One region of the Undibacterium sp. Ji42W genome, then DNA from elsewhere that is predicted to be linked to it. Evidence: predicted binding sites of a transcription regulator. Region 1 holds the regulator's gene; the other holds the start of a gene.
The links. Region 1 encodes sigma-54, which starts transcription at its own class of promoters, with help from an activator protein. Its sites were predicted from a motif close to TGGCANGNAANCTGCTTT; they were not measured.
Positions count from the first base shown of each region.

Region 2: the regulator sigma-54 is predicted to act here: its motif matches at 2,923-2,940, upstream of ACO0LG_RS04510 (TorF family putative porin).

Region 1 covers NZ_JBMPOV010000012.1:939-6,958, forward strand. The annotation lists gene ACO0LG_RS23440 (enoyl-CoA hydratase/isomerase family protein) at 1-489, opposite strand, end outside; gene hpf (ribosome hibernation-promoting factor, HPF/YfiA family) at 1,296-1,643, opposite strand; gene ACO0LG_RS23450 (RNA polymerase factor sigma-54) at 1,751-3,241, opposite strand; gene lptB (LPS export ABC transporter ATP-binding protein) at 3,253-4,008, opposite strand; gene ACO0LG_RS23460 (LptA/OstA family protein) at 4,010-4,573, opposite strand; gene lptC (LPS export ABC transporter periplasmic protein LptC) at 4,594-5,238, opposite strand; gene ACO0LG_RS23470 (KdsC family phosphatase) at 5,235-5,768, opposite strand; gene ACO0LG_RS23475 (KpsF/GutQ family sugar-phosphate isomerase) at 5,768-6,020, opposite strand, start outside.
Region 2 covers NZ_JBMPOV010000002.1:258,934-264,953, forward strand. The annotation lists gene ACO0LG_RS04500 (ammonium transporter) at 34-1,626, opposite strand; gene ACO0LG_RS04505 (P-II family nitrogen regulator) at 1,647-1,985, opposite strand; gene ACO0LG_RS04510 (TorF family putative porin) at 2,000-2,758, opposite strand; gene ACO0LG_RS04515 (accessory factor UbiK family protein) at 3,217-3,459, shown strand; partial or broken gene ACO0LG_RS04520 (YifB family Mg chelatase-like AAA ATPase) at 3,472-4,338, shown strand; gene ACO0LG_RS04525 (hypothetical protein) at 4,413-6,020, shown strand, end outside.

The DNA.
Region 1 (6,020 bases):
CCCCTCAGTGCGCGACAGGAAATAGCCGCCCCCTACGTCAGGGAAAAGACCGATATTCACTTCCGGCATGGCCATCTTGGTACGCTCAGTGACGATACGCAAACGGCAATCTGGCCCTGCCTGTGCGATACCCATGCCGCCCCCCATGACCACGCCATTCATCAGCGCGATATAGGGTTTTGGGTAGAAATGGATTAAATGATTTAAGGCATACTCTTCCGTGAAAAAATCTTCCAGCAGGGCGGAGTCACCTTTGGGTGTGGCCGTGCCGACATCATAGAAAAAACGGATATCACCACCAGCACAAAATGCTTTCTCGCTGCTGCTGTGGATAAACACGGCACGCACGCTCTGATCATCCTGCCAGGCCAGCAAGGTCGTCGTCAGCGCTCTTACCATATCGAGTGACAGCGAGTTCAAAGCTTTGGGTCTGTCTAGGGTGATGTAGCCTATATTGTTCTTGACGGTGGTAAGTACAAATTCGCTCATGGTGGTTGACTATGCAGGGTAGGGGATGAAGCTGCTATTTTAACTTTGTCGGGCCTGGGCGTCACGGGGTGTATATGTTTATGAGGAAATAGCGTAAGGACTGGTTGTGGTTGCCGTTGGGTTTGACTTTGGGGTTTATGTTGTTTTTGATTTTCCGCAGTTCCCATGTGTAGCCGCCATTTGTGCAGTACAGAAAATGGAAAAAGAAGAGCCGCTGTTTGAGGTGTAGCAGGGGTTTCGTGCAGCATGCTGCACGCCTGCGTAACGGCATGCGCTTGCAAGCGCATGTTCCTAAGGGCAAGGCCGCAGGCGAGTTTCGGATCTTCCCATTTTTTGTACTGCACAAATGGGCACCCCGTAGGGGCGGCTACGCCTGGGTCGCCTTTCTTTGAATACTTACTTTGGCGACGCAAAGAAAGTATTTCGGCTGCCGGGCCGAGACCCGGCTTGTATCCACGGAGAGCAAACGTTTTAGTCAAAGTGCCACATGTAAAAAAACGCCACGGCATACGACGAACGCCGCTGGATTCCAGCCAAAAGCATGCTGGAATGACGTTAATACGCGTACAGGATTGTTGCAAGGCATTCACGCTACGAACGCACTAGCCAGGCGGATTTCAGCTAAATCTATGCTGGAGAGCTAGCCAGGTAGAATGACGGTTAATAAGTATGCGGATTTTCTCAGGGTAATTCAGTTACTGATTGATGTAAATTGTTAACCTCAAAACCATGCACCCAACAAAAAGGACGCCTTTAGCGTCCTTGTTTTGGATGTCCACAACCCTGTCAGGGTAAGGACTGGGGTCTTATGAAGCCGATGCCGGATCAGGTATGTGCTTGATGGCGTCGTGCTGATGGTCTTGCATTTTATCTTTGTGCTTGATGACCTGGCGATCAAGTTTATCTACCAGTGCATCGATTGCCGCATACAGATCATGCGCCAGACTTTCAACGTGGATATCTTTACCGCTGATATGCAGATTAATGTCGGCTTTGTGTCGTTTATCCTTTTCCCGGAGCTTGTCCACCGTCAGGATGACGGCGATATCAATGACCTGGTCGAAATGCCGCCTGATACGTTCTAGTTTGGTATGTACATATTCACGAATTGCAGGAGTTACTTCGACGTGATGTCCACTGATGGTGAGATTCATACTGTGCTCCTATAGTGATGTTGCTTGCTGTAATGATACGCTCTCAGCATTTATTTGCCTTGAGCTAAATCATATATAGCAATTCAAACCGTGATTACAAGGACTGCTTACAAAGATTTACGCAAACTGACTGGGGGGATTTTGAGGGCTTCACGGTATTTGGCAACTGTCCGTCGGGCAATTACCATGCCCTGTTCACCCAGCATGTCTGCAATTTTGCTATCAGAGAGTGGGCTTTTCTGGTCTTCTGCTCCTATCAACTGCTTGATGAGTGCACGTATCGCGGTGGAAGATGCTTCACCCCCTGTTTCCGTCGCGACATGGCTGCCGAAAAAGTACTTCAACTCAAACATGCCATGTGGGGTCAACATGTATTTTTGAGTTGTAACACGGGAGATAGTGCTCTCGTGTAATCCTAGTGTATCAGCAATTTCGCGCAAAACAAGGGGTCGCATAGCAACAGCACCGTGCGTGAAAAAATTGCGTTGCCTTTCGACTATGGCTTGTGCAACGCGCAATATAGTCTCAAAACGCTGGCGCATATTCTTGATCAGCCAACGGGCTTCTTGCAATTGTGCGCCCATGCCAGCTTCGCCACGGTTTTGCTTCATGATGTTGGCATACATGCTGCTTACCCGCAGCCTGGGCATGACATCCTGATTCAACATGACTTGCCAGCCGTTAGTAGATTTTCTGACGATCACGTCTGGCACGACATAATCAGATTCATCGGCAGCAAAAGCAATGCCAGGTCTGGGTTTGCACATCCTGATCACAGTTTGTGCATCGCGCAAATCTTCGTCATCACAGTCGAGGATTTTCTTGAGTTTGGTGAAATCTCTTTGTGCAAATAAAGTCAGTTGTGTTTCAACAATTTGCAATGCCAGCCTGCGTGTGACGAAAGCAACTTTTGGTAAGCGCTTGATTTGCAGGGCCAGGCATTCTGACGGGCTGCGCGCACCGACACCTGCCGGGTCAAAGCTTTGCAGCATGTTCAGGGCAAAAGCCAGTTCTTCTGGTTCTACAAACAACTCCAGTGGCAAACTGGCATGTATTTCATCTAATGTTTCGGTCAGGTAACCATTATTGTCGAGCGCATCGATCATCAACTCGACCAGGGCGCGGTCACGCGGTTCACGCAGGTTCAGGCGCATCTGTTCCAGCAAGTGCTCACGCAGGGTGACATGGGCTGCACCCAGCTGCGGGCGGCCATCTTCATCATCGCCAGATTTGCTGCCATGCTGCACATCATCAAAGCCCCAGTCTTCTTCGCTGGAGGTGGTGCTGTCGTTACTGACGACGGTTTCTGCATCAGCCGGGGCTGGGTCGGCAGACCTGTCGCTGTCGTCTCTTGGCACTGGTGCTTCCATGCCCGCATCGGCAGAAGTGCTGCTGGTATTAATGGCACCATCGGCCAGCAGGCGCACGGCGTGATCGAGGGGATCATCGACGCGTTCCAGCATGGGATTATCGGTCAGCAGCGTCTCCAGCTCCTGATGCAATTCCAAAGTGGATAACTGCAATAATCGTATTGATTGCTGCAATTGCGGCGTTAAGGCCAGATGTTGTGAGGTACGTAGTTGCAGGCTTTGTTTCATGATGATTCCCGTCACATCCGGAAGTGTTCTCCGAGATAAACGCGACGTACAGATTCATTTTGTATGATGTCGTCAGGCTTGCCGCTGGCAAGTACCGCTCCTTGATTGATGATGTAGGCATGATCGCAGATGCCCAGGGTTTCGCGCACATTATGATCGGTGATCAGCACACCTATGCCGCGTTCCTTGAGGAAGCGCACGATGCGCTGGATTTCGATGACGGCGATAGGATCAACACCGGCAAAGGGTTCATCCAGCAAGACAAAGCGTGGGTTGGTCGCCAGTGCACGGGCAATTTCGACGCGGCGACGCTCACCACCTGACAGTGACAGCGCCTGGCTTTCGCGTATTTTTTCTATCTGTAAATCTGCCAGCAGGGCATTGAGCCTTTGCTCAATTTTCTTGGCACCGAGATACTTGCCTTCGCTGTCTTTTTGCAATTCGAGTACAGCGCGGATATTGTCTTCTACCGTCAGCTTGCGGAACACTGATGCCTCTTGCGGCAGGTAAGACAGACCCAGTACGGCACGTTCATGGATAGGCAGTTGCGAGATATTCACATCATCAATCGTGATGTCTCCTGCGTCTGAGGGCACCAGGCCAACGATCATGTAAAACGAAGTAGTCTTGCCTGCGCCATTCGGGCCTAGCAAACCGACTACCTCACCGCTTTTCAATAGCAGTGATACATCGCGCACCACCTGGCGCGCACCGTAACGCTTTTGCAAGCCCTTGACAAGCAAGGTGCTGCTTGACTGTGCTGTCATCTTATTTAGCCTGTTTTTCTGGTTTTGGTTGCAAGGTAATGGTGATATTGCCTGAGCCATCCACATGCTGGCCGCTCGTTGAATTCGTGCCAACAAAAACATCATTCTTGCTGTCATAAGACAAGTATTCACCTTCTTGTTCCTGGGTGACGCGCTTGCCTTCGAGATAGCGTACCTTGGCCTTGGAAATGAATTTGACGATTTCTGTACTCTGGTTATATTCAGCGCGGTCTGCTTCGCCATCAACCCACAAGTCAGGGCCACCATCGCGTTTCTGGCGGAAGGTGACTTTGCGGCCACTGCCACCTGTCAGAACAACAAACTGATCGCCATTCGGGGCTTCGGTCACGACAGCACTCTCAGAAGTGACGGTCAGGGTGCCGCGCACCAGGGACACGCCCTTGGATAATCTGCTGACGCTGGCTTTGCCATCACTGATGCCATACCCTGCTTTGATGATGGTTTCCTTGTTGCTGTCGGCTTTTTCTGCATTGGCAGAAACACAGGCTAGCCCCAGGCAGGCCAGGCTGATCAAGCGTGTGACGCTAAATGATGTTTTGATCATGTGCATAGTCGCTTTCTTGCTTATTTATTCCCGGTTTTGGGAGCTGGTTCACGTTTCTTGAGTTGAATGTAAACCTTGCTCAGCAATTCCAGGCCTTGGGTTGAATTATTGGCAATCATGCCAGTTGCAGTTGAATGCAGTTTGCCGGTCGTGATTGAAACCGGTTTGTCGGTTTTAACGATATCGTCATCCGGCAAGAGCAAAAGATAATCAGACTCCACACGCACGAATTGTGAACTCAGACCCTCGGGTCTTTCCATGCTGACATTGTCATACAGATGAACCATGTCATGCTCACGCTTGGGCGTGGTCAGCGATGATTTTTGCGATACAACGGCGAGTTCAGCACGCAGGTGCAGCGGTGGCCTGTCCTGGTCAAAGCTGTTGATCTGCGGGTGCTTGATTTCTATATTGTCAGTCCGCGGCAAATGCACCAGGCTGTCACCGGTGATGTGGTAATTGGCCTTGCCATTGTTCGACAGCCGGATGAAATTGAATTTCTCCACATAGTAATCCGGCGCTGACCTCGCAGAAGTGCGGTTTTGCTCATCATCTGCATGACGGCGTATGACTTCCATGACCCAGATAGTGCCCATGGTGATTACGCCCAGCAATATCACGGCCAGCCAGATGCGGAAGCGGTCTATGGTCATTTGGGGTTTCATGTCAGATATGCTTGTAAAGCCTGTTCATATTTGCCCTGGGCGCGCAGGATAAAGTCGCAGACTTCGCGCGCAGCCCCCTGGCCGCCACTGGCCTTGGTAATATATTGAACGCGCTGTTGTACTTCGGCATGGGCATTCGGTACGCTCGCTGCAAAACCGACCCGTGTCAGTATTGGCAAATCAATGACATCGTCACCAATAAAGCCGCATTCTTGCGCAGGTATGTCCAGCTTCGCCAGCAGTTCAAGAAATGCACTCTTCTTGTCATGGATGCCCTGGCTGACGTGGCTGATGCCAAGATCAGCAGCACGCTTGCTGACGATGGCCGATTGCCTTGCGCTGATGATAGCCGTGATGATGCCTGCCTGTTGCAAGAGCTTGATGCCTTGCCCGTCGAGCACATTAAAACACTTCATCATTTCGCCTTCTGGTCCGAAATACAAGCTGCCGTCGGTCAGAATGCCGTCCACATCAAAAATCATGAGCCGGACTTTACTGGCTCTCTCTACAGAACCTACAGGATTATTCATCAGATCACCTTGGCTCTGGTCAGGTCATGGATATGCAAGGCACCCACCAGTTTGCCGCTGTCGTCAGCGACCAGCAACTGGTTGATGCGGTAAGTTTCCATGACTTCGACGGCTTCAACAGCCAATTGTTCCGGGCGTATGCGGCGTGGGCTGTGGTTCATGACATCCGCAATGCGCAACTGGGTAAAGTCGCGAGTGCCATCCATCAGGCGGCGCAAGTCACCATCGGTGAAAATGCCCAGTACCGTTTGA
Region 2 (6,020 bases), on a different contig from region 1:
CCTGAAGCTGGTCAAATCATTTCACAATGAAGATTACGAATGGTAAGCAGATTCACCATGGCTGGTGATGTCCAGACCTTCACGTTCTTCATCTTCTGGTACACGCAGACCGACCACCAGATCAACCAGTTTGTAAGCCACGAAGGACACGACGCCAGACCAGATAATGGTCGTGCCAACTGCAGTTGCCTGTGTCATTACCTGGCCAAAAATATCATATGGATCAGCCGACATTTTGTTGGTGACGTAGTCAAATGTGCCCTGGCCGCCGAGGGAAGGTGCAGCAAACACGCCTGTCAGCAAGGCACCGAGGATACCGCCTACGCCATGCACACCAAAGACGTCCAGAGAATCATCCGCGCCCAGCAGGCGTTTCAGGCCATTCACACCCCACAGGCAGACGATGCCTGCCAGCAGACCGATAACCAGAGCACCCATAGGGCCGACGAAACCACAAGCCGGCGTAATTGCAACCAGGCCTGCTACCGCACCGGATGCACCACCCAGCATAGAAGGCTTGCCTTTGGACATCCACTCACCAAATACCCATGACACAGTTGCTGCTGATGTTGCCAGCAGAGTATTGATGAAGGCCAGTGCTGCGACATCACCTGCTTCTAGAGCGGAACCCGCATTGAACCCAAACCAGCCCACCCACAACAGCGACGCACCTATCATCGTCATTGTCAGGGAGTGCGGAGCCATGGATTCTTTACCGTAGCCTACCCGTTTGCCTATCAGATAAGCACCCACCAGACCTGCGACCGCAGCATTAATATGCACAACGGTACCGCCAGCGAAATCCAGCGCGGTTTTTTGTTGCAAGAAACCACCTTTGACTAATTCAGTTGCCGCAGTAGCTGCATCCTTGATCGTATCAGGACCTGTCCAGAACCAGACCATGTGAGCGATAGGCAGGTAGCTGAAAGTGAACCACAAGACCACAAACAACAGCACTGCAGTGAATTTTGCACGTTCTGCAAATGCACCGATGATCAGACCGCAAGTAATGGCAGCAAATGTCGCCTGGAAGGCTACATAGGCAAACTCAGGAATCACCACGCCTTTGCTGAATGTCGCTGCTGTCGCAAATGTTGCCTTCGCCGGATCCCAGATACCTTTGAGGAACAGGCGGTCAAACGAACCGATGAACCTGCCACCTTCAGTAAATGCCAGTGAGTAGCCGTAGATGCACCACAGCACGATGATCACGGCAAAGATCATGAAGACCTGCATCAATATAGACAGCATGTTCTTGGAGCGGACCAGGCCGCCATAGAACAATGCCAGGCCAGGAATGGTCATCAAAATGACCAGCAGGGTGGAAACCATCATCCAGGCAGTGTCGCCTTTATTTGGCGTAGGTGCCGGTGCTGCAGCAGCACTGGCGGCAGCAGGGTCAGCCGCCGCTGCCGGAGCAGAGGCAGGTGCAACGACTGTAGATGCTGGGGCAGAAGCCGGGGCAACTGCGGGTGCAGATGCGCTGGCTGATGCAGTTACAGCGGCAGCAGAAGCTGACACTGGTTCAGCTTTAGCTGACGCATCTTGCGCTGATGCGACAGATGTAAAACCGACGGTGACCAGCAAAGCAGTCCCTGCCAGTATGTTCTTCAACAGTTTTTTCATGTGAACTCCCTGGTAGGCTATCAGAGTGCGTCGTTGCCGGTTTCACCGGTACGAATACGCACAACTTGTTGCAAGTCATAGACAAAAATCTTGCCGTCACCAATCTTGCCGGTGCGGGCCGCGGTTTCTATTGCTTCAATGGCGCGCTCAACAATCGCGTCATCTACAGCCGCTTCAATTTTTGTCTTGGGCAGGAAGTCAACCACATACTCTGCACCACGGTACAGTTCAGTATGACCTTTCTGACGGCCAAAGCCTTTCACCTCAGTCACGGTAATGCCCTGTACACCAATGGTGGACAGCGCTTCGCGGACTTCATCGAGTTTAAAAGGCTTGATAATTGCAGTAATCAGTTTCATGCTCGCCTCGAATATTAGAATGTTTTAACTGCAGACAATACCAGTGTTGTTTTGCCTGTGAACTTGCCTGCTGGCGTGACATACAGTTTTTTCTCTGCATTCGTGCCCAGCGCTGCGATACCAAAATTCACACCAAAAAACTCTTTATTCACACCAATTTTCCAGTCGGAATAAGAATAGGCACCATTGTTCTTGATGGTTTGATGGCCAGCATGCAAGGCCAGCGTATAACCTTCAGGCAACTCAATGTTTGCGCCGATATCCAGGTAGCCGCTGTTCTTGCTATCGATAAAACCGAACAGGTTGGTGACGGAGTGTGAATACTTGATATAGGCTGGCCCCATGCCTAACTGGCCGTAAATCTCGGTAGTGTTGGCATCAGCAAAACCGGCAACCTTGTTCAGGCCATTGGATGGGTAGATATAAGTCAGCACGCCGACGTCATAAGAAACATCCTTGGTGATCTCGCCTTTTTTACCGGCATACAAATCCCATTCAATATCGCCACTACCACCGGCATCCTTGGTCCATTTAATCGTTGACAACCATGTACCAGCATAAAAGCCGCTTGGGTTATTCACATAATCAGCGCCGCCCTGCAAAGCTGGATCAAGGCGTGATTGCGCAATCGCACGGTAGCGGTATTCGCTGACAACGCCAATGTTGAAGCTGACTTCATTGTCTGGCTTGGCTTCTGGCTTGGCATCTTCTGCATAGGCAAAACCACCAAAGAATGACGTGGCTACAGCAGCGGCGATTACTAATTTTTTCATTGCGCTTCCCCCTATTGATTAAGATTTGATTAGATTGAACCCGGGACAGAATCTGTTTTCAGCTCATAACGAGGACAGGCACGGACAAGCATTAATATTCACCACCACTTGCGCCCCCACTGCTTGCATCAGCCAAACTCTTAAATTCTTATTTCCCTTACCTGTTAGCAGGAGTCGTGCCAACCATGGCTATCTCATCAATAAAACGGCAACACAGCGCAGGGCCGAGAGTGTATTAATATGCATACAGCCAGATAAACACTGGGTCGCGCTGGTTTTTTATATTGCGCTGCAATACCAGTAGCAGTGTGGGCAAGATGCGCTATCATTGCCCTATAGGTAAATTTATAAGCAAAAAACAGCTTTGCGCACCAATTGCGGGCAACAAGGAATCCGCACACAAAAGTGGCAAAGCCAGATTTGCACCATAAACGTGCAATTACAAATAGAGGGTAAAAATGGATAAGCAAAATTTCTTTAATGATATGCAAGCCAAGATCAGCCAGGCTTTGGAAAACTCACCCGCCAAAGACATAGAAAAGAATGTCAAAGCCATGATGAGCCAGGGCTTTGCCAAGCTGGACCTGGTGACGCGCGAAGAATTTGATATCCAGGCACAAGTGCTGGCCAAGACCCGCGCCAAGCTCGAAGCCCTGGAGGCACGCGTGGCCGCACTCGAAGCACCACAAAAAGCCGACTAAGCCACAGACCGCATGTCCTTAGCCGTACTCAAAAGCCGCGCCCTGAATGGCATGGATGCACCACAGGTGACTGTGGAAGTGCATCTCGCGAATGGCCTGCCCGCCTTCACTATCGTTGGCCTGCCAGAAACCGAAGTCAAGGAATCCAAGGACAGAGTCAGGGCCGCTTTGCAAAATGCCCGCTTTGAATTCCCGAACAAGCGTATCACCGTCAATCTTGCGCCCGCTGATTTGCCAAAGGAATCTGGCCGCTTCGATTTGCCTATCGCGCTGGGTATTCTGGCAGCATCCGGACAAATTCCGGGAGACGCGTTAGAACAATATGAGTTTGCCGGAGAGCTATCCTTATCAGGCGAACTGCGGCCGATACGCGGCGCACTGGCGATGACGTTTGCGATATGCAAAAGCCAACAGCACTCGGCACAGGAACCCGCCTTCATCTTGCCACGCGCGAATGCTGATGAAGCGGCACTAGTTAGCGATGCTGCTATTTATCCCGCTGATTCATTGCTGCAGGTATGTGCCCACTTCGCTGGTGTAGATGGTGAACAAAGACTGGCGCGTCATCGACCCACCTCCCAGCCCAAGCGGCCGCAGTATGCAGATTTTGCGGAAGTCAAAGGCCAGTTACAGGCCAAGCGGGCATTGGAAGTAGCAGCGGCAGGTTCACATTCGGTACTTCTGATGGGTCCGCCAGGCACCGGCAAATCCATGCTGGCAGCCCGCTTCCCAGGCATCTTGCCGACCATGACCGATCAGGAGGCGCTGGAATCAGCGGCAGTGCAGTCCCTGACATCAGGCTTTTCCATTGAGAAATGGAAGGCACGCCCTTATCGATCGCCTCATCATACGGCGTCTGCGGTAGCATTGGTTGGTGGTGTAAGATCCGAAATTAATTGCATAAATCCGTAATTAAATGCGAATATCTGAAATTATAAACTTTCAGAATTCACATGAAACACAGACTGGTGATTGCTAGGCTGAAAAAAAACCCTGGTATTTGGAGAGTTGACGGCGTTAGTGGAGTGAGGAGTCGCTGGCGTTCCGGGAAATATGCAACTTTACATTTTGCCGGGATAAAAGATGACCATTTGCATAGTCCCTACACCAAACATTCCCTGAATGGGAAAATATTAGCTCTTCCAGTTCATTGCGCGCAACTTGCTCGATTTAAGCATGGATCCATTTGGAAAGAAGGGCAACTTGTCAGTTTTAGCCCTGAACTAAACAATACTTACACGGTGGATGCTTCGCGGGCTAGAGTAGTAAAGTTAAGCGAAGAAGTCGAGATTAGGAATGAATTAATTCCGTCGGTCCTTCCAAAAGACTATTTTTGTTTTGGCTTTAATAGCAAAAGTAACAATAGAGACATACTTGCTAACTCAAGATATGTAGTCGTCCCTGCAAAATTATTGGATGGTACTGAAAGATGGTTAATTATTCCCTGCACAGAATTGGTCCGATTCTATTTTGGTGTTTCGTCAAGGCTCCTTGCAAGTACGATAGCTGGCCAAATCGATGATTATTTTTCCTACAAAGATTCCTTTGTTAAAAACGGTCGAGTAACAATATTTGCAAAGAAGAGGCTAAGTAGATTTGAAGCAGGAGTTCTGGCAAGAACTGTCGCATCACCTGATGCCAAAGCTGCAATGTATGAAGTTCATAATTCTATAAGTGCTGCTATGGTTAATAATCAAATTAAAAAAGCCAGAGCTACAGAAAGTCATAACCAATGGCATAGAGAAAGTCTCGACATCAAAGCGAACTTTCCTTTCCGAGATAGCACGACACTTTATGCTTCAGGTAAGCGAATAAAATTGATTGACACCTCGCAGCGACCAATTTGGGGGGTGTATGTAATGCAAATTTGGCGCTGCAGTCATTCTTTTGGATTTTTTAAACCCCCAATTATTCAGATGGAAGAAAATTCTCGGCCATCTAATTATGACGAAAACAACACAAATAAATACGTAGAAAATCACTTCTTGGAAGATGAAGTCTTACCAGATATTGAAGATGTTCCAGCAAATGCGAGAGCGAAGCGAAGATCCATTTTAGATTCGTCGAACCAATTTGAAGGTATGGATGGTATTCGGTTCAAGCATGTTTACAAATCATCTAAGTCAGGAAATAAAGGCAATCATTTAGTTACATTGGATATTCAGCCCGAAAGCCTAACATTCCAAGATGGAAGCAATGCGGAAGATGCAAGAAACAACCAAGGGCTAACTCTTTCAACCAGCCAAGTCGACTACATAGGGCGCAATCTCTCATTATTTATCGAAACAATCGAAAAAATCGCTAACCTTAAAAAAGACTGGTCACTCAAAACACCAATATTGGGAGCAAGCACAAGCATGCTCTCTAAATCTTTTTTAGCGCACTTTCCAACGTTGATCGCGAATGTAAAGACGTGGCATTTGATCGATGGAAGGCCGCGGCAAGTTGCAGTTGTCGAAATTGAAATGGGTAAAAACCGCTATTTATACTTGCTTGAAATGGAATTAAAAGCAAACGAAAGCGGAAAAAGCACAATTCTTCTTTATAAAAATGGCTTCGAT